4 regions of the Streptomyces sp. CRCS-T-1 genome follow, and region 1 is predicted to be linked to each of the others. Evidence: riboswitches for the same ligand, from Rfam matches in the RefSeq annotation. Region 1 holds a riboswitch; each other region holds the start of a gene.

Region 1 (4,890 bases):
CTGCTCGGCGTCCCCCGCGAGGACCAGGACGACTTCCGGGACTGGGCGGGCATGATGATCCGTCACCAGGGCGGCCCCCGGGGCGGCGTGGCGCGGTCGGTGAAGAAGATGCGGGGCTACCTCGCCGACCTGATCCACCGTAAGCGGGAGGCGCTCCCCGCCGAACCCGCCCCCGGCGAGGATCTCATCTCCGGTCTCATCCGGGCCTCCGACCACGGCGAGCACCTCACCGAGAACGAGGCCGCCGCCATGGCCTTCATCCTGCTGTTCGCCGGTTTCGAGACAACCGTGAACCTGATCGGAAACGGCACCTACGCCCTGCTCACCCACCCCGAGCAGCGCACCCGGCTCCAGGCCTCCCTCGCCGCGGGGGAGACCGGCCTCCTGGAGACGGGCGTCGAGGAACTCCTGCGTTTCGACGGCCCCGTCGAGCTCGCCACCTGGCGCTTCGCCACGCAGCCGCTCACCATCGGCGGGCAGCGCATCGAGGCCGGCGACCCGGTCCTCGTCGTCCTGGCCGCCGCGGACCGGGACCCGGAGCGGTTCGCCGATCCGGACGTGCTCGACCTCTCCCGCCGCGACAACCAGCACCTCGGATACGGCCACGGCATCCACTACTGCCTCGGCGCCCCGCTCGCCCGTCTGGAGGGCCAGACCGCCCTCGCCACGCTCCTCACCCGCCTCCCGGACCTGAGGCTCGCGGCCGAACCGGCCGAGCTGAGGTGGCGCGGCGGCCTGATCATGCGGGGGCTGCGGACGCTGCCGGTTGAGTTCACGCCCGCACCGGTGGGGTCCACGCCCGCGCAAAGGTGACACGCCGTCAGTCCTGTGATCTTCACGTGATCTACGCGGCATTAACTTGTGACAAGTGATCGTCTGCCTATACGTTCACCCATCATCAGCGCGGCCCGGGAAAACCGGCTTCGCGCCGGTCACTGCTGTCTTCGCGAAAGGTCTCCGTATGCTCTCCGGGAACGGTCGGCACCGTCGCCCCCGCCAGGCTCCGGCTCTCCTCCTCGCGGCCGGAGTGACCGGCTCCGCCATCGCGATCCCGCTCCTCGGAGCCTCCGGCGCCAGCGCGGCCGACGCCACGACCTGGGACCGGGTCGCGGACTGCGAGACCGGCGGCGCCTGGAGCCAGAACAGCGGCAACGGATACTTCGGCGGCCTGCAGTTGTCGCAGGAGGACTGGGAGGGTCACGGCGGCCTCGACTACGCCCCGAGCGCCGACCTGGCCAGCCGTTCCCAGCAGATAGCCGTGGCCGAGAGAATCCTGGCCGAGCAGGGGGCCGGTGCCTGGCGCACCTGCGGGCTGCTGTCCGGTCTGGAGCAGGACAAGAAGTCCTCCGACTCGGACGGCTCATCCGACTCATCCGGTTCGTCGGATTCATCCGGATTGCTCGACTCCCTCGGGTCCTCGCCTTCGTCGTCCCCGTCCGGCTCGCCGTCTTCTGACGAGTCGTCGGACTCGAAGGACGAATCCTCCAAGTCCGACAAGTCGCCCGACTCCAAGGACTCCGACTCGCAGGACCAGGAGCCCGAGAGCTCCCCGTCCGCCACGCGCGAGAGTGACAAGTCCGACAACTCGCGGCAGAGCGACGATTCCTCGGCGCCGACCGACAGCGGCTCCGGCCGCCACCGCGGCCCCAGTGCCGACGAGACCCAGGCGCCCGAGGGTCGTACGGACGACTCCACGGGGCGTCACGCCTCGCGCGACGACCGCGGCGAGGAGGGCTCCGGCGACTCGTCCGAGGGTGCCTACATCGTGGGGATCGGCGACAGCCTCTGGTCCATCGCCGACTCCCTTGACATCAGCGGCGGATGGCACGAGCTCTACGACGGCAACAAGAAGGCCGTCGGTACCGACCCGGACCTCATCCGCCCCGGTCAGAAGCTCACGGTCGAGGGCGAAGCGGACGAGAAGTAGCGGTTCGGGCAGTGCGGAAACGGGGGCGGAAGTCGCCCCGAAACAGCGCGAGTTCGCGTCATGTTTCGCGGCTAATGTCCCGTTTGATGCCCGTGAGAGATAGATCTCAGAAGCCCTGATCGTCTTTGAAATTCGGCGGATCGCGTGGCTACGGTCGGGACCGCTCGTCACCACGAGCCCCGGCTGCCGCAACGCCGAATCCTGCCAGCGGCCGTACGGGAACAGTCGTCGCGTCAAGCGCCGTAGGCAGGAGCGGGGGACCCAAGGTAGGTGCCCGACCGGCCGGTTGTGCCGGAAGGGCTTGGGGTGAAGCCGTGTCCCGGGAGGGGCGCGGCCGGGCAACTCAACCGGCCCGAACCCGACAGCTCACCTCGCAGGCGTCGGTGAGGGGATCCTTCCATGCTGTTTTCCAGCAAGGGCAAGCACCGTCGTCCGTCCAAGGCCAGCCGTGCCATCGCCGTCGCCGGTGTCACCGGCGCCGCTGTCGCCGCCCCGCTGATGGCCGCCGGCGGCGCTTCCGCCGCCACCGCCTCCGAGTGGGACGCCGTCGCCCAGTGCGAGGCCGGCGGCAACTGGTCCATCAACACCGGCAACGGCTACTACGGCGGTCTGCAGTTCTCCGCCTCCACCTGGTCCGGCTACGGCGGCACCAAGTACGCCGCCACCGCCGACCAGGCCACCAAGGAGCAGCAGATCGAGATCGGCGAGAAGGTCCTCGCGGGTCAGGGCAAGGGTGCCTGGCCGGTCTGCGGCAAGGGCCTGTCGAACGCCAGTGGCGGTGGCTCCTCCTCCTCGGACGACTCCGGCAGCTCCTCGCAGCAGAGCGAGCAGAGCCAGCAGAGCACCGAGTCCCGCGACACCCAGCAGCCGGCCTCCCGCTCCGACGAGCGCCCGGCCGCGAAGAAGACCGTCACCACCCCGACCGGCAAGAAGGTCAAGAAGGGCGACGGCGAGTACAAGGTCGTCAAGGGCGACACCCTGAGCTCGATCGCGGCCGACAAGAAGGTCGAGGGCGGCTGGGAGAAGCTGTTCCAGCTGAACAAGGACATCGTCGAGGACGCCAACCTCATCTACCCGGGCCAGCAGCTGCACCTGAAGTAAGCAGCGGCCCTCCCCGTCCCCACGGGCTCCCCGCCCCGGCGCGTGTTCCCCCGTACGCGCCGGGGCGGGGTCATTTCCGCCGGGCGTCACTGCCGGTCTTTTCCACGATCGTCTTTGTTCCGTTCGGAAACAATTTACTCTCGGTTCTGTCCATGGGGTGGGCGACCCGGTGGCCGATCGGCCCGAGCCGGTTAGGCTCATGTCGCGAGCCACCACGGCCCGCACCTCGCCGGGTCCACGTGACCCGCGTACCCGCGTCACATAAGAAGGAGATGCTCGTGCCGTCCATCGACGTCGTCGTAGCCCGGGAAATCCTGGACTCCCGAGGCAACCCCACGGTCGAGGTCGAGGTCGGCCTCGACGACGGCAGCACCGGTCGTGCCGCCGTCCCGTCCGGCGCCTCCACGGGCGCCTTCGAGGCCATCGAGCTGCGTGACGGCGACTCGAACCGCTACCTCGGCAAGGGTGTGGAGAAGGCCGTCCTCGCGGTCATCGAGCAGATCGGCCCGGAGCTCGTCGGCTACGACGCCACCGAGCAGCGCCTGATCGACCAGGCCATGTTCGACCTGGACGCCACCGACAACAAGGGCTCCCTCGGCGCCAACGCCATCCTCGGCGTCTCCCTCGCCGTCGCCCACGCCGCCTCCGAGGCCAGCGACCTGCCGCTGTTCCGCTACCTGGGCGGCCCGAACGCGCACCTGCTGCCCGTTCCGATGATGAACATCCTGAACGGCGGCTCGCACGCCGACTCCAACGTGGACATCCAGGAGTTCATGATCGCCCCGATCGGCGCGGAGTCCTTCTCCGAGGCCCTGCGCTGGGGCGCCGAGGTCTACCACACGCTGAAGAAGGTCCTGAAGAGCAAGGGCCTGGCCACCGGCCTCGGCGACGAGGGCGGCTTCGCCCCGAACCTCGGCTCCAACCGCGAGGCCCTCGACCTCATCCTCGAGGCGATCAAGGAGGCCGGCTACACCCCCGGCGAGCAGATCGCCCTCGCCCTCGACGTGGCCGCGTCCGAGTTCTACAAGGACGGCGCCTACACCTTCGAGGGCAAGACCCGCTCCGCCGCCGAGATGACCGAGTACTACGCCGAGCTCGTCGACGCGTACCCGCTCGTCTCCATCGAGGACCCGCTGTTCGAGGACGACTGGGAGGGCTGGAAGACCATCACCGAGAAGCTCGGTGACAAGGTCCAGCTCGTCGGCGACGACCTGTTCGTCACCAACCCCGAGCGCCTGGCCCGCGGCATCGACGAGAACGCCGCCAACGCCCTGCTGGTCAAGGTCAACCAGATCGGCTCGCTGACCGAGACCCTGGACGCCGTCGAGCTGGCCCAGCGCAACGGCTTCAAGTGCATGATGTCCCACCGCTCCGGCGAGACCGAGGACGTCACCATCGCCGACCTGGCCGTCGCCACCAACTGCGGCCAGATCAAGACCGGCGCCCCGGCCCGCTCCGAGCGCGTCGCCAAGTACAACCAGCTCCTGCGCATCGAGGAGATCCTCGACGACGCGGCGGTCTACGCCGGCCGCAGCGCCTTCCCGCGCTTCAAGGGCTGACCGGGCTGACCCGTTAAGGGTCAACCCTGAGCCAGTCGTACGTACGTCCCCGTACTCGGTCCCGTACCGTGTCCGGGGACGTACGCGCGTCGGACGGTGGAGCGGGAGAGCGGGGAGACCATGGCCGTGAAGGACCGGGACCGTTTCTCCACCGCGACCAGGATCCGGCTGCTCGGCGAGCAGACCGCGGCCCGGGTCTACCGTTCCCAGACCCGGCGCCAGGCCCGCCGCTCCCGGCTGACCGGCCGGGCCGCGCTGCTCGCCCTGGTGATGTGCACGCTGATCGTGGCGCTCGCCTACCCG
Region 2 (4,890 bases), 4.0 Mb from region 1:
CCGGGACGAACGCCTGGTGGTGGTGGACGCTCTTCGGGGACATCGGCGCCGACGCGGAGGAGGCGTTCGCCCACACCCGCGGCTCGATGCGGGCCCTGGTGGAGCGGATGCTGGCCCGGGCGCAGGCCGACGGGACGACACCGCGAGCCGCCGCGCACGCGATCGCGGCGGACCGGCTGCCGGTGATCGCGGAGCGCTTCGGCTGGTACCGCTGACGCACGTCGAACCCGCCTCCGGACCGGCCGAATCCACACGTCAAGGGGGTGCACGCGCGTGTGTAGGGTGACGGCGTGACGAGAGTCCGGTTGAGCGTGGCGGAACGGCGCGGTGATCTGCTGCGGGCCGCCGTCGAGCAGATCGAGGCACGGGGCGTGACGGCGGTCAGGATCGCCGACATCGCCTCGGCGCTCGGGGTGAGCAACGCGCTGGTCCTCTATCACTTCTCGACGAAGGAAAAGCTGGTGGCCGCCGCGTTCCGGCACGCGGCGGAGGGCGACCTCGCGCACCTGGGCAAGCTGCTGGGCCGCCGTACGTCGGCGCTGCGCCGGCTGCGGTCGGCCGTACGGTGGTACGCCCCGACGGGCCAGGCCAAGGGCTGGCGGCTGTGGATCGAGGGCTGGGCGGCGGCACTGCGGGAGCCGGCGCTGCGGGAGGTCGCCCAGGACCTCGACCGGCAGTGGAAGGCCGCCATCGCCGAGGTCATCGCGGAGGGCGTGGCGGCCGGCGAGTTCCACTGCCCCGACCCGCACGGCACGGCCCTGCGCCTCACCGCCCTCCTCGACGGCCTCGCCGTGCAGCTGACGTCCTACGAGGGCGCGGTGCCGCGGGCGCGGGCGCAGGAGTGGGTGGAGGACGCGCTGTCCCGCGAACTGGGTCTGGACTCGGCGGCCTTGCCGTGAGCCGGTCGCACCCTGGCACCCCCACCCCGGCCGCACTCACGCCACGGAGTCGATCCGCATCCTGATGTCCGCCGGCGACAGCGCGCCCTTGGCCGTCACATGGTCGCCCGACGACTCCCCGCGCAGCCGGCGTCCGATCCACGGCACCAGGAACTCGCGTGCCCAGTGGACGTTGTCCCGCCGGATGTCGAGGGTGCCGCGGGGCGGCAGCGGGGGCCACTCCTGCTCGGGGTCGGCCGGTACCTCGAGGCCGAGCACCTGACCCGCCCGGAGCGCCACGCGCGTGTGCCCGTCGGGCGACAGGTGCAGCCGGTCGGCGTCCCAGGCCCGGCGGTCCTGGACACTGCGCAGGGACCACAGGTCGAGCACCGGGCAGCCGTACCGGTCGGCGATGGCCCGGACATGCCCGTTGTACGTGGCGATCTTGCCGCGCAGATGCTTGAGCACGGGCACGCCACGGGTGTCGAACCCGGTCGTCACCATCACCGTGCCGGCCACCGCGGCGAGCTGCGCGATGGCCGCCTCGAACCGCTCGGCCACCTCGTCCGGGTCGGTGCCGGGCCGGATGATGTCGTTGCCCCCGGCGCAGAAGGAGACGAGGTCCGGGGCCATGTCGACGGCCCTCGGAAGCTGGTTCGCCACGATCTGGTCGAGGAGCTTTCCGCGTACGGCGAGATTGGCGTACCGGAAGTCGCCTTCGGGCCTGCGGTCGGCGAGCAGCACGGCGAACCGGTCGGCCCAGCCGACGAACGCCCCGTCGGGGCCGGGATCGCCGACGCCCTCGGTGAAGCTGTCCCCCACCGCCACGTACGACCCGATCACTGCTCTGCTGTCACTCTTCGAATCGTCTGCCACAGCAGCTCATACTTCACCCTCGAATGTGACCTACGCGACCGTAGGAAGGGGTTGACGGGCGGTGAGATAAGCCACTCCTAAAGTGTTCGCCAACTCCGGAATAGGCCACCCCCTAGGGATGTTGCGGGGTGAGTCCCCAGACCCGGAATCCCGTGATCCGGAAATGGCTCCACACGGTCCGGAAGGCGAAGTGCCCGCTCGTGTACGGCTGTGGATCGGTGTAGTCGAAGACGAGCCGCCCGTTGTTCCACCAGCGCACCGTCGACCCGTCGGAGACGATCCGGACCCGGTTCGGCTCGCCCGGGACCAGCAGCGGCTCGGTGTAGTCGTAGAGGAGGGGACGCACACCGGCCTGGCCGACGTAACGCCGCAGCCGGGTCGTGGTGTTGTGGTTGGCGCCGTACCCGGCGTAGTACGTGGTCAGGTGGTCGTACTCCTCCAGCGCCCCGCCACGCGGCGTGGCGAAGAGGTCCCCCGGGGAGCGGACGTCCGTCGCGTTCCAGAAGTTGTTGAGGTCCGAGACCCGGTCGTTGACCCCGCCCTCGGAGACGGGCGTGGCGGTGTATTCGAGGACGTACGGCCCTTCGAGGCGCCGTCTGAACCAGACGGTCGCTCCGCTCGGTACGTCGATGTCCAGCACGCCGCGTGACGCGGTGACGGTGCCGCCGCCCTGGAGTTCGGTCGCCCACTGGGCGAGGCCGTGGCAGAAGTCGTCGTGGGCGATGAGGCGGCGGTGACGGGGCCCGGCGTTCGCGGCCGCCGCCGGGGCGAGGGCGGCCAGGGCGGCTCCGGTGGCCAGGGCTCCGAACGTTCTGCGGGTGGTCGGCACGGGACACGGACTCCTTGAGAAAGCGCTTGCACTCACGACGGGATCACTGTGTCCCAACTGCCGCTTCCTGTCGATCCCTTGAGGCCCTTGGGGCGAGAGGCGATCGACGGCCGCACACACCGAAGGCCGGACCCGGGGATCGGGGTCCGGCCTTCGGCCGCGTGTCAGGCAGGTGGTCGTGCGATCGGTCAGCCCACGGAGACGCCGTGCGAGCGCAGGTAGGCGACCGGGTCCACGTCCGAGCCGTAGTCGGGCGAGGTGCGGATCTCGAAGTGCAGGTGCGGTCCGGTCACGTTGCCGGTCGCACCGGACAGACCGATCTGCTGCCCGCCCGTCACGGTCTGGCCGGCCGAGACGGAGAGCTGGGACAGGTGGGCGTACTGCGCGTACTTGCCGTCCTCGAGCTGGATGACGACCTGGTTGCCGTACGCGCCGCCCCAGCCGGCGGAGACGACGGTGCCCGGGCCGACGGCCTTCAGCGAGGTGCCGGTCGGGACGACGAAGTCGACACCGGTGTGGTAGCCGCTGGACCACATGCTTCCGGACATGTGGTACGGCGTGCCGACGGAGGCGCCGTCGACCGGCAGGCTGAAGCCGGAGGCCTCGGCGGCCGGCTTGGCGGCGGCGGGCTTCGCGGCGGTGCCGCCCTTCGCGGAGGACTCGGAGGCGGACGACTTCTCAGCCGACGCCTTCGGCTTCTCGGCGGCCTTCGGCGCGGACGGCTGCGTCTTGGGCTCGCTCGCCGCCTTCTTGCCGACCGAGAGCTTCAGACCGGGGTGGATCAGGGCCGGGTCGGCACCGACCACGTCACGGTTGTCGTCGTAGAGCTTCTTCCAGCCGCCGCTGACGTGCTGGTCGTCGGCGATCTTCGCGAGATAGTCACCGGCCTTCACGGTGTACGTGTGGGCGCCGGTGGCCTTTTCGGCGGCCTTCTTCTCGGCGGCCGGAGCGGACTGGACGGCCTTTTCCGGAGCCGACTGCGGGGTCGCGGCGTGGGCGCCGGCGGCCCCCATGAGCGGAAGGGCGAGGGCGGCCCCGCCGGTTCCGGCGACGGCTATGGAGCGGGTGAAACGCTGGGACTTCGGGCGGCGATGCTTACCCTTCGCGGGCATGGCGGATTCCTCTCCGGCGCCTGCGAGGTGAGCTGTCGGGTGCGGGCTGGAGATGCCCGGCCGCACCGAAGTGCGGCTGTACCCCAAGCCGTTCCGGGAACCGGAACAGGCGTCGTACCTGTGGGTCCCCCGCTCCTGCCATACACGGGTGAGTGTGTGCGGGCTCCGGGCGGCGGCAGGATTAGGCGTCCGTCCGGATTGGTGTGGAACGTAAGCGACCGAGACGCAATGGGACAAGCTTGCGGTTGCCTGTGAAGGCGTTTCTCTTGACGCGTCGCCACATTTCCCGTCACCGAGCGTGGATTCACGATCTCCGTTTTTCCTCAAGGCCCCTGAATACCGCAAGAATTACGTGAACATGACGACAACACATCGTCACGAATATGACGATGGTCACGCACCCCGACCTCATCTCCTTTACGATCGGGGCACGTTATACCGAAACACCTGAACTACCTTTAGTTCCCTAATCACCGAATTCGGACAGAACAGCTACTTGCGCCGAAGGCGGACGACCGCGGCATCCAGGTCGCCGCGCAGGCCGACTCGAAGTCCGTGATGGGCCAGTACGGCCCCTCGGTGAACTTCGCCCGTTTCGGGGCATTCGTACGTCGCTGTCGGGTCGAGGCCCCGCAGCCGGAGCGGCGGGACGGGTTCGCCGTAGCGCTGCGCCTGCAGCCAGGCGAGGACGACGGTCTCGTCCCCGAGGACGTACTGCACCGCGCTCAGGCCGCCCTCCGGGGGCCGCAGCCGGTACAGGTCGCCGCGCTGCACCACAGGCCGGATCTCCTTGTAGAGCCCGACCCACTCCCGCGCCTCGGCGAGCTCCTCCGCCGTCCACCGGGTGAGGTCGCCGCCCACCCCGAGCACCCCGGCCATCGCGCTGACGAACCGGAACCGCAGGGAGCTGGCCCGCTGGTTGAGCATGGCGTTCGGGCTGTCGGTGACCCAGGCGGCCATGACCCGGGCCGGATGGATCTGGCTGAAGCCGTGCTGGATGGCGAGCCGGTCGAGCGGGTCGGTGTTGTCGGAGGTCCACACCTGGTCCGTACGGGCCAGCACCCCGAGGTCGATCCGGCCGCCACCTCCCGAGCAGGACTCGAAGGCCACCCCGGGGTGGGCCGCCCGCAGCCGGTCCAGCAGGGCGTACAGAGCGCGGACGTGGTCAACCCAGAGTCGCTGCGGGTAGGGGTCG
Region 3 (4,890 bases), 3.0 Mb from region 1:
CCGCCCCGGGACGGCTCGCTGCCGGAGACCATCGGCGAGCAGCTGCGCGAGGTCGTCGAGGAGGAGGTCCCGGCGCGCGCCCTGATGGCCGCCTACCGGCTGCCGCACGACGGCACACGCGCGTGCGACGCGGCCGACCTGGCCCTCACCGTCCTCGGCGGCGGCGAGTCCTCCCGGCTCTACAACCGCCTGGTACGACGGGACCGTACGGCCGTGGCGGCCGGCTTCGGTCTGCTGCGGCTCGCCGGGGCGCCGTCCCTGGGCTGGCTGGACGTGAAGACGTCCGGTGACGTGGAGGTGCCGGTCATCGAGACCGCCATCGACGAGGAGCTCGCCCGGTTCGCCGAGGAGGGCCCCACGGCCGAGGAGATGGAGCGCGCCCAGGCCCAGTTGGAGCGCGAGTGGCTGGACCGGCTCGGCACGGTCTCCGGCCGGGCGGACGAACTGTGCCGGTACGCCGTGCTGTTCGGCGACCCGCAGCTCGCCCTGACCGCCGTACAGCGCGTGCTGGAGGTCACTGCGGAGGAGGTCCAGGAGGTCGCCAAGGCCCGCCTGCGGCCCGACAACCGCGCGGTGCTCGTCTACGAGCCCGTAGCCGACGAGACCGGCGAGGACGCCGACGACGACACCGCAGCCGCGGCCACGAACGAGAACGAGGAGGCGGCCAAGTGACCGAGCTCGCCACAATGGACTTCCACCCGCAGCCGCAGGCGGGCGACGCCAAGCCGTGGGCCTTCCCGGCCCCCGAGCGCGGCACGCTCGACAACGGCCTCACGGTGCTGCGCTGCCACCGCCCCGGCCAGCAGGTCGTCGCCGTGGAGGTGCTGCTGGACGCGCCCCTGGACGCCGAGCCGGCCGGCCTCGACGGTGTGGCCACGATCATGGCGCGGGCCTTCTCCGAGGGCACCGACAAGCACTCCGCCGAGGAGTTCGCCGCCGAGCTGGAGCGCGCGGGGGCCACCCTCGACGCGCACGCCGACCACCCGGGCGTCCGGCTCAGCCTGGAGGTGCCGGCCTCCCGGCTCGCCAAGGGGCTCAACCTGATCGCCGACGCCCTCAGGGCGCCCGCGTTCGCGGACAGCGAGGTCGAGCGGCTGGTCACCAACCGTCTCGACGAGATCCCGCACGAGCTGGCCAACCCCGCCCGCCGTGCCGCCAAGGAGCTCTCCAAGGAGCTGTTCCCGGCGGGCTCGCGCATGTCGCGGCCCCGGCAGGGCACCGAGGAGACGGTCGCCACGATCGACTCCGCGGCCGTACGCGGCTACTACGAGAAGCACGTCCGCCCGGCGACGGCCACCGCCGTGGTCGTCGGCGACCTCACCGGCATCGACCTCGACGTGCTGCTCGGCGACACGCTGGGCGCCTGGACCGGCTCCTCGGCCGAGCCGCGGCCGGTGCCGCCGGTGACCGCCGACGACACGGGCCGGGTCGTCATCGTGGACCGCCCCGGCGCCGTCCAGACGCAGCTGCTGATCGGCCGGATCGGCTCGGACCGGCACGACCGCGTCTGGCCCGCCCAGGTGCTCGGCACGTACTGCCTCGGCGGCACCCTCACCTCCCGCCTGGACCGCGTCCTGCGCGAGGAGAAGGGCTACACCTACGGCGTGCGGGCGTTCGCCCAGGTCCTCAGGTCCGCCCCGGACGGGACCGGTGCCGCGATGCTCGCCATCAGCGGCTCCGTGGACACCCCCAACACCGGCCCCGCCCTCGAGGACCTCTGGACGGTGCTGCGCACCCTCGCCGCCGAGGGGCTGACCGACGCCGAGCGGGACGTCGCCGTGCAGAACCTGGTCGGCGTGGCGCCGCTCAAGTACGAGACGGCGGCGGCCGTCGCGAGCACGCTGGCGGACCAGGTCGAGCAGCACCTGCCCGACGACTACCAGGCCGCGCTGTACCGGCAGCTCGCCGCGACCGGCACCGTGGAGGCCACCGCGGCGGCCGTCAGCGCCTTCCCGGGGGACCGTCTGGTGACCGTCCTCGTCGGCGACGCGGCGCAGATCAAGGGCCCGGTGGAGGCCCTCGGCATCGGCGAAGTCACCGTCGTCACCGCCGAGTAGCGGGAAGCGAGCGGCACGCGCGCGTAGGGGCCCTGGTTGTCTTCTAAGGCACCAGGGCTCCCTTATGCCCGAATTGATGTGGGAGTTGCCTGTCTGCCCTGTGGGATGCGCTACAAAAGCCTGGATCCGTTTGGGAATTGAAAGTGGCGCCGCTTAGCGTCGTCCGGGCTGTTCGTCAGGCAGTGCGCCGCACCCGCGGCACCGGACAGTCATCGCCGAGTCCCCGTACGGCGCGAGCCAGGGGAGCCGGGGACCCACCGTAGTCCCTGGGGTGAATCGGACGCCCGCGCGAGTCGCGAGGGGGTCCGTAGGAGACCTTCCTGCTCCGAACCCGTCAGCTAACCCGGTAGGCGAGAGGGAAGGAAAGGACCAGCCACCACATGGCGTTCACGCGCGCCACCGGGAAGCACCGTCGTCCCAGCCGGATCCAGCGCCGCACGGCCCGCGCCGCGGGTGTCGCGGCCCTCGCCACCACCGGTGTCGTCGGCGCCGTGGCCGCCCCGGCCTTCGCCGCGGAGCCCGCCGCCGAGCAGACGGGCCTCACCCCGGTCGTCACCATGGGCGACACCGTGGCCCAGAAGATCGACGCCCAGGCCGTCGCCCAGAAGCAGGCGGCCGAAGAGGCCATCGCCAAGAAGAAGGCCGAGGAGGCCGCCCGCGAGCGCGCCGCCGAGGCGGCCAAGGAGGCCAAGGAGCGGGCCGAGAAGGTCCGCGAGGCCAAGGAGCGCGCCGCCCGCGAGGCCGAGCGTAAGCGTCTCAACACCTTCGTCTCCCCGATCTCCGGCTCGTACGTCTCCACCGGCTACAAGTCCGGCGGCGCCGTCTGGTCCTCCGGCAGCCACACCGGTGTCGACTTCCACGCCTCCAGCGGCACGGCCGTCCACTCGGTCGGCATGGGCGAGGTCGTCGAGGCCGGCTGGGGCGGTTCCTACGGCAACCAGGTCGTGATCAAGATGAACGACGGGACGTACACCCAGTACGGCCACCTGTCGTCCAGCAGCGTCTCGGTGGGCCAGAAGGTCACCCCCGGCCAGCAGATCGGCCTGTCCGGCGCGACCGGCAACGTCACCGGCCCGCATCTGCACTTCGAGGCCCGCACCGGCCCCGAGTACGGCTCCGACATCGACCCCGTCGCCTACCTCCGCTCGCACGGTGTGAACGTCTGAACATCCGACGGCGACTGTTCTTCCCGAAAGCCCCGGCTCCCTGAGCCGGGGCTTTCGGCGTTCGCCGCGACCGGCGTTCGTCACGGCTGCCGACTGTCCAAAAAATATCCCTGATTTCCTGCCTGCCGTCGGAAATTCCGGCTCATTGCAATAGAGTCACGGAACACGCGTCACCAGTCGACGTTTCACGGGGATTAATGGGGAGGTCGGTCATGCGTATTCCCGCGCACTCGGTGTGCACGGCCATCCGGGACGACATCGTCGCGGGTGTCTACGAGCGTGGCGGCCGGCTCACCGAGGAACTCCTCGCGCGCCGCTACGGCGTCTCGCGCGTCCCCGTCCGGGAGGCCCTGCGCACCCTGGAGGCCGAGGGCTTCGTGGTCACCCGGCGGCACGCGGGCGCGTGTGTCGCCGAACCCACCGAGCAGGAGGCCGCCGACCTGCTGGAGATGCGCATGCTGCTGGAGCCGCTGGGCGCCGCCCGCGCCGCCCAGCGTCGCACCGAGGCCCATCTGAAGGTGCTGCGCGGCCTGGTCAGGCTCGGCCAGGAGCGCGCCCGCCGGGGCAACAGCGACGACCTGCGCTCGCTGGGCGGCTGGTTCCACGAGACGCTGGCCCAGGCCTCCGGCAGCCCCGCGCTGACCTCGATGCTCACCCAGCTCCGGCACAAGATCGCCTGGATGTACGCCGTGGAGGCACCGGCCGGACCCGTGGAGTGCTGGGCCGAGCACGGCGCGATCGTGGACGCGGTGGCGCGCGGGGACGGCGAGCGCGCGCGGGCGGTCACGGCGCTGCACACCGAGCGCGCGACGGCCGCGCACCGGTTGCGTTTCGGTTCGGCGGGGGAGCGCGCCGAGCGTGTGAGGAACTCGCAACATGCCGTAAACACGGCAAGCCTGCGGCATTAACACAGGAGCCGTATACAAAGAGTGGGTAATTCGCGGGGGATTATTTCTGCTGCCCGCCGACGGGAAATGCACCGGAAAGGCGAAGAGCTCGCCCGAGGAATTCGGACGAGCTCTTCAGTGTGCGCCGGTTCGGGCGCGGGGAAATACTCAGACGGTCTCGGGCAGTTCCTCCAGGCCCTCGGAGACCAGCTTGGCCAGCCGGTCCAGGGCGGCGTCCGCGCCCTCGGCGTCGGAGGCGAGGACGATCTCCTCGCCGCCCTGGGCGCCCAGGCCGAGGACGGCCAGCATGGAGGCCGCGTTGACGGGGTTGCCGTCGGCCTTGGCGATCGTCACCGGGACGCCTGCGGCCGTGGCGGCTCGGACGAAGATGGAAGCGGGGCGGGCGTGGAGGCCCTCGGCCCAGCCGACGTTGACGCGGCGCTCAGCCATGTGTTGCTGCCCTTCGGTGTTCAGGGTTGTCTAGACCAGTTTCCCATAACGTGAAGCTGTGCCGGAGCGGCCCTGCTGACCGCCCCGGGGTGCCGTCGGATCGCGGCCTCGACCCGACTGACGCCCTCCACAGACTGCCTCGCGTCCGCTGTCGGACGCTAGCCGTACTCTGGGGCCCATGCAGACCTCGCCGGACCGGCACGAGTATCCCGCCCACTGGGAAGCCGACGTGGTGCTGCGCGACGGCGGTACCGCGCGCATCCGGCCCATCACCGTTGATGACGCCGATCGTCTGGTCAGCTTCTACGAGCAGGTCTCCGACGAGTCGAA
Region 4 (4,890 bases), 1.8 Mb from region 1:
CCACTCCAGATGGGTCGGCGGGATCTCCTCCAGGAACCGGGAGGGCGGGTTGTACGACGGCTGGCCCCAAGCGCTGCGCAGGGTGGAGCGGGTCAGATAGAGCCGTTCCCGCGCGCGCGTGATGCCCACGTACGCCAGGCGCCGCTCCTCCTCCAGCTCCTTGGTCTGGCCGAGGGCGCGCATGTGCGGGAAGACGCCGTCCTCCATGCCGGTCAGGAAGACGACCGGGAACTCCAGGCCCTTGGCGGTGTGCAGGGTCATCAGGGTGATGACGCCGTCGCCGTCCTCCTCGTCGGGGATCTGGTCGGAGTCGGCGACCAGCGCGACCTTCTCAAGGAAGTCGGCCAGCGTTCCCTGCTCGTCCTCGGCGCGCTCCTGCTCGAACTCCATGGCGACGGCGGCGAGTTCCTGGAGGTTCTCGATCCGGGTCTCGTCCTGCGGGTCGGTGGAGGCCTGCAGTTCGGCGAGGTACCCGGTACGGTCCAGGATCGCCTCCAGCACGGTGGCGGGGCCGGCGCCGGACTCGACGACCGTACGGAGGTCCTCCATCAGCGTGTTGAACCGCTTGACGGCGTTGGTGGAGCGCGCGGCCATGCCGTACGCCTCGTCGACGCGCTTCAGCGCCTGCGGGAAGCTGATCTTCTCGCGCTGGGAGAGGGCGTCGATCATCGCCTCTGCGCGGTCGCCGATGCCCCGCTTGGGGACGTTGAGGATCCGGCGCAGCGGCACCGAGTCCTCCGGGTTGGCCAGGACGCGCAGGTAGGCCAGGACGTCCCGGACCTCCTTGCGCTCGTAGAAGCGGACGCCGCCGACGACCTTGTAGGGCAGGCCGACGCGGATGAAGATCTCTTCGAAGACACGGGACTGGGCGTTGGTGCGGTAGAAGACGGCGACATCGCCCGCCTTCGCCTCGCCCGCGTCGGTGAGACGGTCTATCTCGTCGGCGACGAACTGCGCCTCGTCGTGCTCGGTGTCGGCGACGTAGCCGGTGATCCGCGCGCCCGTGCCCGCGTTGGTCCACAGGTTCTTGGGGCGGCGGGACTCGTTGCGCTCGATGACCGCGTTGGCCGCGGTCAGGATCGTCTGTGTGGAGCGGTAGTTCTGCTCCAGGAGGATCGTCGTCGCGTCCGGGTAGTCCTCCTCGAACTGGAGGATGTTGCGGATCGTCGCGCCGCGGAAGGCGTAGATCGACTGGTCGGCGTCGCCCACCACGCACAGCTCGGCGGGCGGCAGGTCGTCCGCGCTGGGCGGTACGTCGACGGGGTGCTCGGAGGTGCCCACGAGCTCCCGGACGAGGGAGTACTGGGCGTGGTTGGTGTCCTGGTACTCGTCCACCAGCACATGGCGGAAGCGGCGGTGGTAGTGCTCGGCGACGTCCGGGAAGGCGCGCAGCAGGTTGACCGTCGTCATGATCAGGTCGTCGAAGTCGAGGGCGTTCGCCTCGCGCAGCCGTGACTGGTACATCGCGTAGGCCTGGGCGAGGGTCTTCTCGAAGCCGTCGGCGGCCTGGGCGGCGAAATCCTCCTCGTCGATCAGCTCGTTCTTCAGGTTGCTGATCTTGGCGCTGAAGGACTTCGGCGGGAAGCGCTTGGGGTCGAGGTCCAGGTCGCGGCAGACCAGGGCCATCAGGCGCTTGGAGTCGGCGGCGTCGTAGATCGAGAAGCTCGAGGTGAAGCCGAGCTTCTTGCTCTCCCGGCGCAGGATGCGCACGCAGGCGCTGTGGAACGTCATCACCCACATGGCGTTCGCGCGCGGGCCGACGAGTTGTTCGACGCGCTCCTTCATCTCGCCGGCGGCCTTGTTGGTGAAGGTGATGGCGAGGATCTGGCCCGGGTGGACGTCCCGCTCGGCGAGCAGGTGGGCGATGCGGTGCGTGAGCACGCGGGTCTTGCCGGAGCCGGCGCCGGCGACGATGAGCAGCGGGGAGCCGGAGTGGGTGACGGCGGCGCGCTGGTTGTCGTTCAGCCCCTCCAGGAGCGCGGCGGCGTCCACCGGCGGGCGCGCGGCGCCGCCCCGGTAGTAGGCGTCGCGGTCCGGCGGCACGTCGAACTTCCCGCCGAACAGATCGTCCGGGACCGGCTCCGGTCCGTGATCGTCCTCGGGCGGCGGCGGGGGCTCGTCCGCGGGGCCCCGCTGGGCCTGGAGGTCCGCCAGGAAGCTGTCGTCAAAGAGGCTGCTCATCGCTCTCCGAGTCTAGGGCGCCCCACTGACAGCCCGCCGCCGCCCTGAGAACATCGCCGAAAGCACCCCCCCGTCACCCTCCAGGTCCGGGTGATCACAGGCCGCTATGGCCTCCACAATTGCGGACGAATGATGACCGACCTCCCCCGATTGATCACTCTCGGCGACGCTCATGAGTAAGGTCACGGAAATGTATCGGGCATATCACCCATCAACCTTCACAAGGGCCACACGAGTTGGCTACCGTGCGAGGAGGCCACACGACCCCCACCGGCGAACCTCGCCGGGCCGCGTGGCCTCCGCCGAGTCCGGCGTGCCGCAGCGGCAGCCAGAGCCGGGGACCCAACCGAGACCCCGGGGTGAATCGGCCCGACTCCCTTTCCGGAGAAGGCCGTAGGGCAACCCTTCCGAAGCACCCGCCCGAACCCGACAGCTAACCCGGTAGGCGGAGCATGGAAGGAGTCGCCTCCCTTGGCGTCGCACCGCAAGTCGCGTCCTACGGGTTCGCGCGTGGCAGGCATACGGACCCCCGCCCTCGCAACGGCGGCCCTCACCTCCGTGGCCCTGCTGTCCCAGTCGGCCAACGCCGCCCCCGAGGCCGACGACAAGCCCAGCCTGGAGGAAGTCGAGAAGAAGGTCGACGACCTCTACCGCCAGGCCGGGTCCGCGACCGAGAAGTACAACGGGGCGAAGGAGAAGACCGCCAAGCAGCGCAAGCGCGTCGACACCCTCCTCGACGACGTCGCCCAGCGCACCGAGAAGCTGAACGAGGCGCGGGAGGAGCTGGGCACCTTCGCCGCCGCCCAGTACCGCACCGGCGCCTCCGCCCCGGACACGGCGACGTTCCTGCTCGCGGACACCCCGCAGGACTACTTCGACCAGACCCAGCTGATGGACCGGATGACCGGCCGTCAGAAAGTGGCGGTCGACGACTACATCACTCAGCAGTCAGAGACGATGGAGAAGCGTCAGGAGGCCGCCGAGAGCCTCGAGACGCTCACCGAGTCGCAGGGCGACCTGAAGACGGCCAAGGCCACCGTCCAGCGGAAGCTCGCGGACGCGCGCGAGTTGCTGTCGAAGCTGACCGCCGAGGAGAAGGCGCGGCTCGCGGCGATCGAGAAGGAGAAGCAGCAGGAGGCGGCCCGCAAGGCCGCCGAGCTGGCCCGGCAGCAGGCCGAGCAGCAGAAGGAGCGGGAGCAGGAGCAGGAGGCCGCCCAGCAGCAGGGCGGCGGCTCCTCCTCGGCGGGTTCGTCCTCGGGGTCGTCGTCCACCGCGCCCGACTCCTCGTACGCCACCAAGGCCGACAAGGCGCTCGCCTTCGCCCGCGCCCAGATCGGCAAGCCGTACGTCTGGGGCGCCACCGGCCCTGGCTCCTACGACTGCTCCGGCATCACCCAGGCCGCCTGGAAGGCCGCCGGGGTGACCCTGCCGCGCACGACGTACGACCAGGTCAACGCCGGCACCACGGTCCCCCTGGCCGACGCACAGCCCGGTGACCTGGTCTTCTTCTACGACGATGTCACCCACGTGGGTATCTACATCGGCAACGGCATGATGATCCACGCTCCGAAGCCCGGCACGTACGTGCGCGAGGAGTCGATCTACTACGACGGCGAGTCGTCGATCCACAGCGTGGTGCGTCCGGCCTGACGGGTCTCGCAGGTTTTTGGGACCCCGCGCGCGTGGCCTGCCCGTAACGCGCGCGGGGCCTACCTAGCATCGGGCCCATGCCCGCGACCTCCCCCTCCGTCGCCTGGTGGGCGCGGCGTGCCCCGGCGGCCAGTGCCGCCGTGCTGGCGACCGGCACCCTGTCGGTCGGTCTGGATCTGGCGGGGTACGAGGTCCTCTCGCTCATCGCCCTCGCTCTCGCCTGCGCGGCCTGGCTGCTGTTCGCCGCGGACTTCACCCTGCGGCTGCTGCGGGCCGGGACGAGGTGGCGGGCGTACATCCGCAGGCCGGGCGTCCTCGAGAGCGTGACGACGACGGCCCTCACCACCGTGGCGGCGACCGCTGTCCTCGGGACCGCCTTCTCGGCGGCGGGCTCGCAGGCTCTGGCCGTGACGCTGCTGGTGCTCGCCGTGCTGCTCTGGCCGGTGCCGCTCGTCCTCGTCCCGCAGGGCGAGCAGCGGCGCAGGCCCGGGACGGTGTTCGCGCGCTGCATGGCCACCCAGGGGCTCGCCGTGCTCGGTGCCACGCTGGCCGCGGCCGAGTCGGAGGCGTGGCTCGCGCACGCGGCGCTGGTGCTGTTCTGGCTGGGGCTGGTGCTGTACGTCTTCGCCCTGGTCCGTTTCGATGTGCGGCAGGTGGCCGAGGGCACCGGCGATCACTGGCTCGCGGGCGGGGCCCTCGCCCTCTCGGCGCTCGCCGGGGCGCTGCTGATCAGCGCCGACAGCGTGCGTCTGTACCTGTGGAACGTGGACGACCGGGACGTCCTGCGCAATATGACCGTCGCCCTGCTCGTGCTCGCGCTGGTCTGTTACGCCGTCCTGCTCGCCGCCGAGTTCCTGTGGCCCCGGCCCCGTGATGACGTCCGCCGCTGGGCGACCGTGTTCACCTGGGCCACGACGGGGACGGCGGCACTGGGCGTCGCCGTCGCCCTCGACGTCTCCTGGCTCGACGGTTTCGGGGAGGCACTGTTGTGGATCGCCATCGCCGCGTGGCTGGTGGCCGCCGCCCTGACGGCCGCCGCGGCCCGGTCCGGTGCCCGGC

What was found. Region 1 has a riboswitch for cyclic di-AMP ahead of NNW99_RS22545 (transglycosylase family protein). Riboswitches for the same ligand answer to the same signal wherever they lie in the genome.
Positions count from the first base shown of each region.
Region 2: another riboswitch for cyclic di-AMP. It lies ahead of NNW99_RS04160 (LysM peptidoglycan-binding domain-containing M23 family metallopeptidase); the one in region 1 lies ahead of NNW99_RS22545 (transglycosylase family protein).
Region 3: another riboswitch for cyclic di-AMP. It lies ahead of NNW99_RS08550 (M23 family metallopeptidase); the one in region 1 lies ahead of NNW99_RS22545 (transglycosylase family protein).
Region 4: another riboswitch for cyclic di-AMP. It lies ahead of NNW99_RS13685 (C40 family peptidase); the one in region 1 lies ahead of NNW99_RS22545 (transglycosylase family protein).

Region 1 covers NZ_CP101651.1:4,940,086-4,944,975, forward strand. The annotation lists gene NNW99_RS22535 (cytochrome P450) at 1-813, shown strand, start outside; gene NNW99_RS22540 (transglycosylase family protein) at 962-1,927, shown strand; cyclic di-AMP (ydaO/yuaA leader) riboswitch at 2,156-2,322, shown strand; gene NNW99_RS22545 (transglycosylase family protein) at 2,327-3,028, shown strand; gene eno (phosphopyruvate hydratase) at 3,307-4,587, shown strand; gene NNW99_RS22555 (septum formation initiator family protein) at 4,708-4,890, shown strand, end outside.
Region 2 covers NZ_CP101651.1:920,029-924,918, forward strand. The annotation lists gene NNW99_RS04140 (Glu/Leu/Phe/Val dehydrogenase dimerization domain-containing protein) at 1-215, shown strand, start outside; gene NNW99_RS04145 (TetR/AcrR family transcriptional regulator) at 291-899, shown strand; gene NNW99_RS04150 (SGNH/GDSL hydrolase family protein) at 936-1,721, opposite strand; gene NNW99_RS04155 (DUF6250 domain-containing protein) at 1,867-2,583, opposite strand; gene NNW99_RS04160 (LysM peptidoglycan-binding domain-containing M23 family metallopeptidase) at 2,772-3,695, opposite strand; cyclic di-AMP (ydaO/yuaA leader) riboswitch at 3,700-3,856, opposite strand; gene NNW99_RS04165 (alpha-galactosidase) at 4,188-4,890, opposite strand, start outside.
Region 3 covers NZ_CP101651.1:1,935,862-1,940,751, reverse strand. The annotation lists gene NNW99_RS08560 (pitrilysin family protein) at 1-672, shown strand, start outside; gene NNW99_RS08555 (pitrilysin family protein) at 669-2,057, shown strand; cyclic di-AMP (ydaO/yuaA leader) riboswitch at 2,261-2,425, shown strand; gene NNW99_RS08550 (M23 family metallopeptidase) at 2,438-3,223, shown strand; gene NNW99_RS08545 (GntR family transcriptional regulator) at 3,436-4,131, shown strand; gene NNW99_RS08540 (HPr family phosphocarrier protein) at 4,279-4,560, opposite strand; gene NNW99_RS08535 (bifunctional GNAT family N-acetyltransferase/acetate--CoA ligase family protein) at 4,739-4,890, shown strand, end outside.
Region 4 covers NZ_CP101651.1:3,102,077-3,106,966, forward strand. The annotation lists gene pcrA (DNA helicase PcrA) at 1-2,181, opposite strand, end outside; cyclic di-AMP (ydaO/yuaA leader) riboswitch at 2,486-2,644, shown strand; gene NNW99_RS13685 (C40 family peptidase) at 2,653-3,831, shown strand; gene NNW99_RS13690 (hypothetical protein) at 3,909-4,890, shown strand, end outside.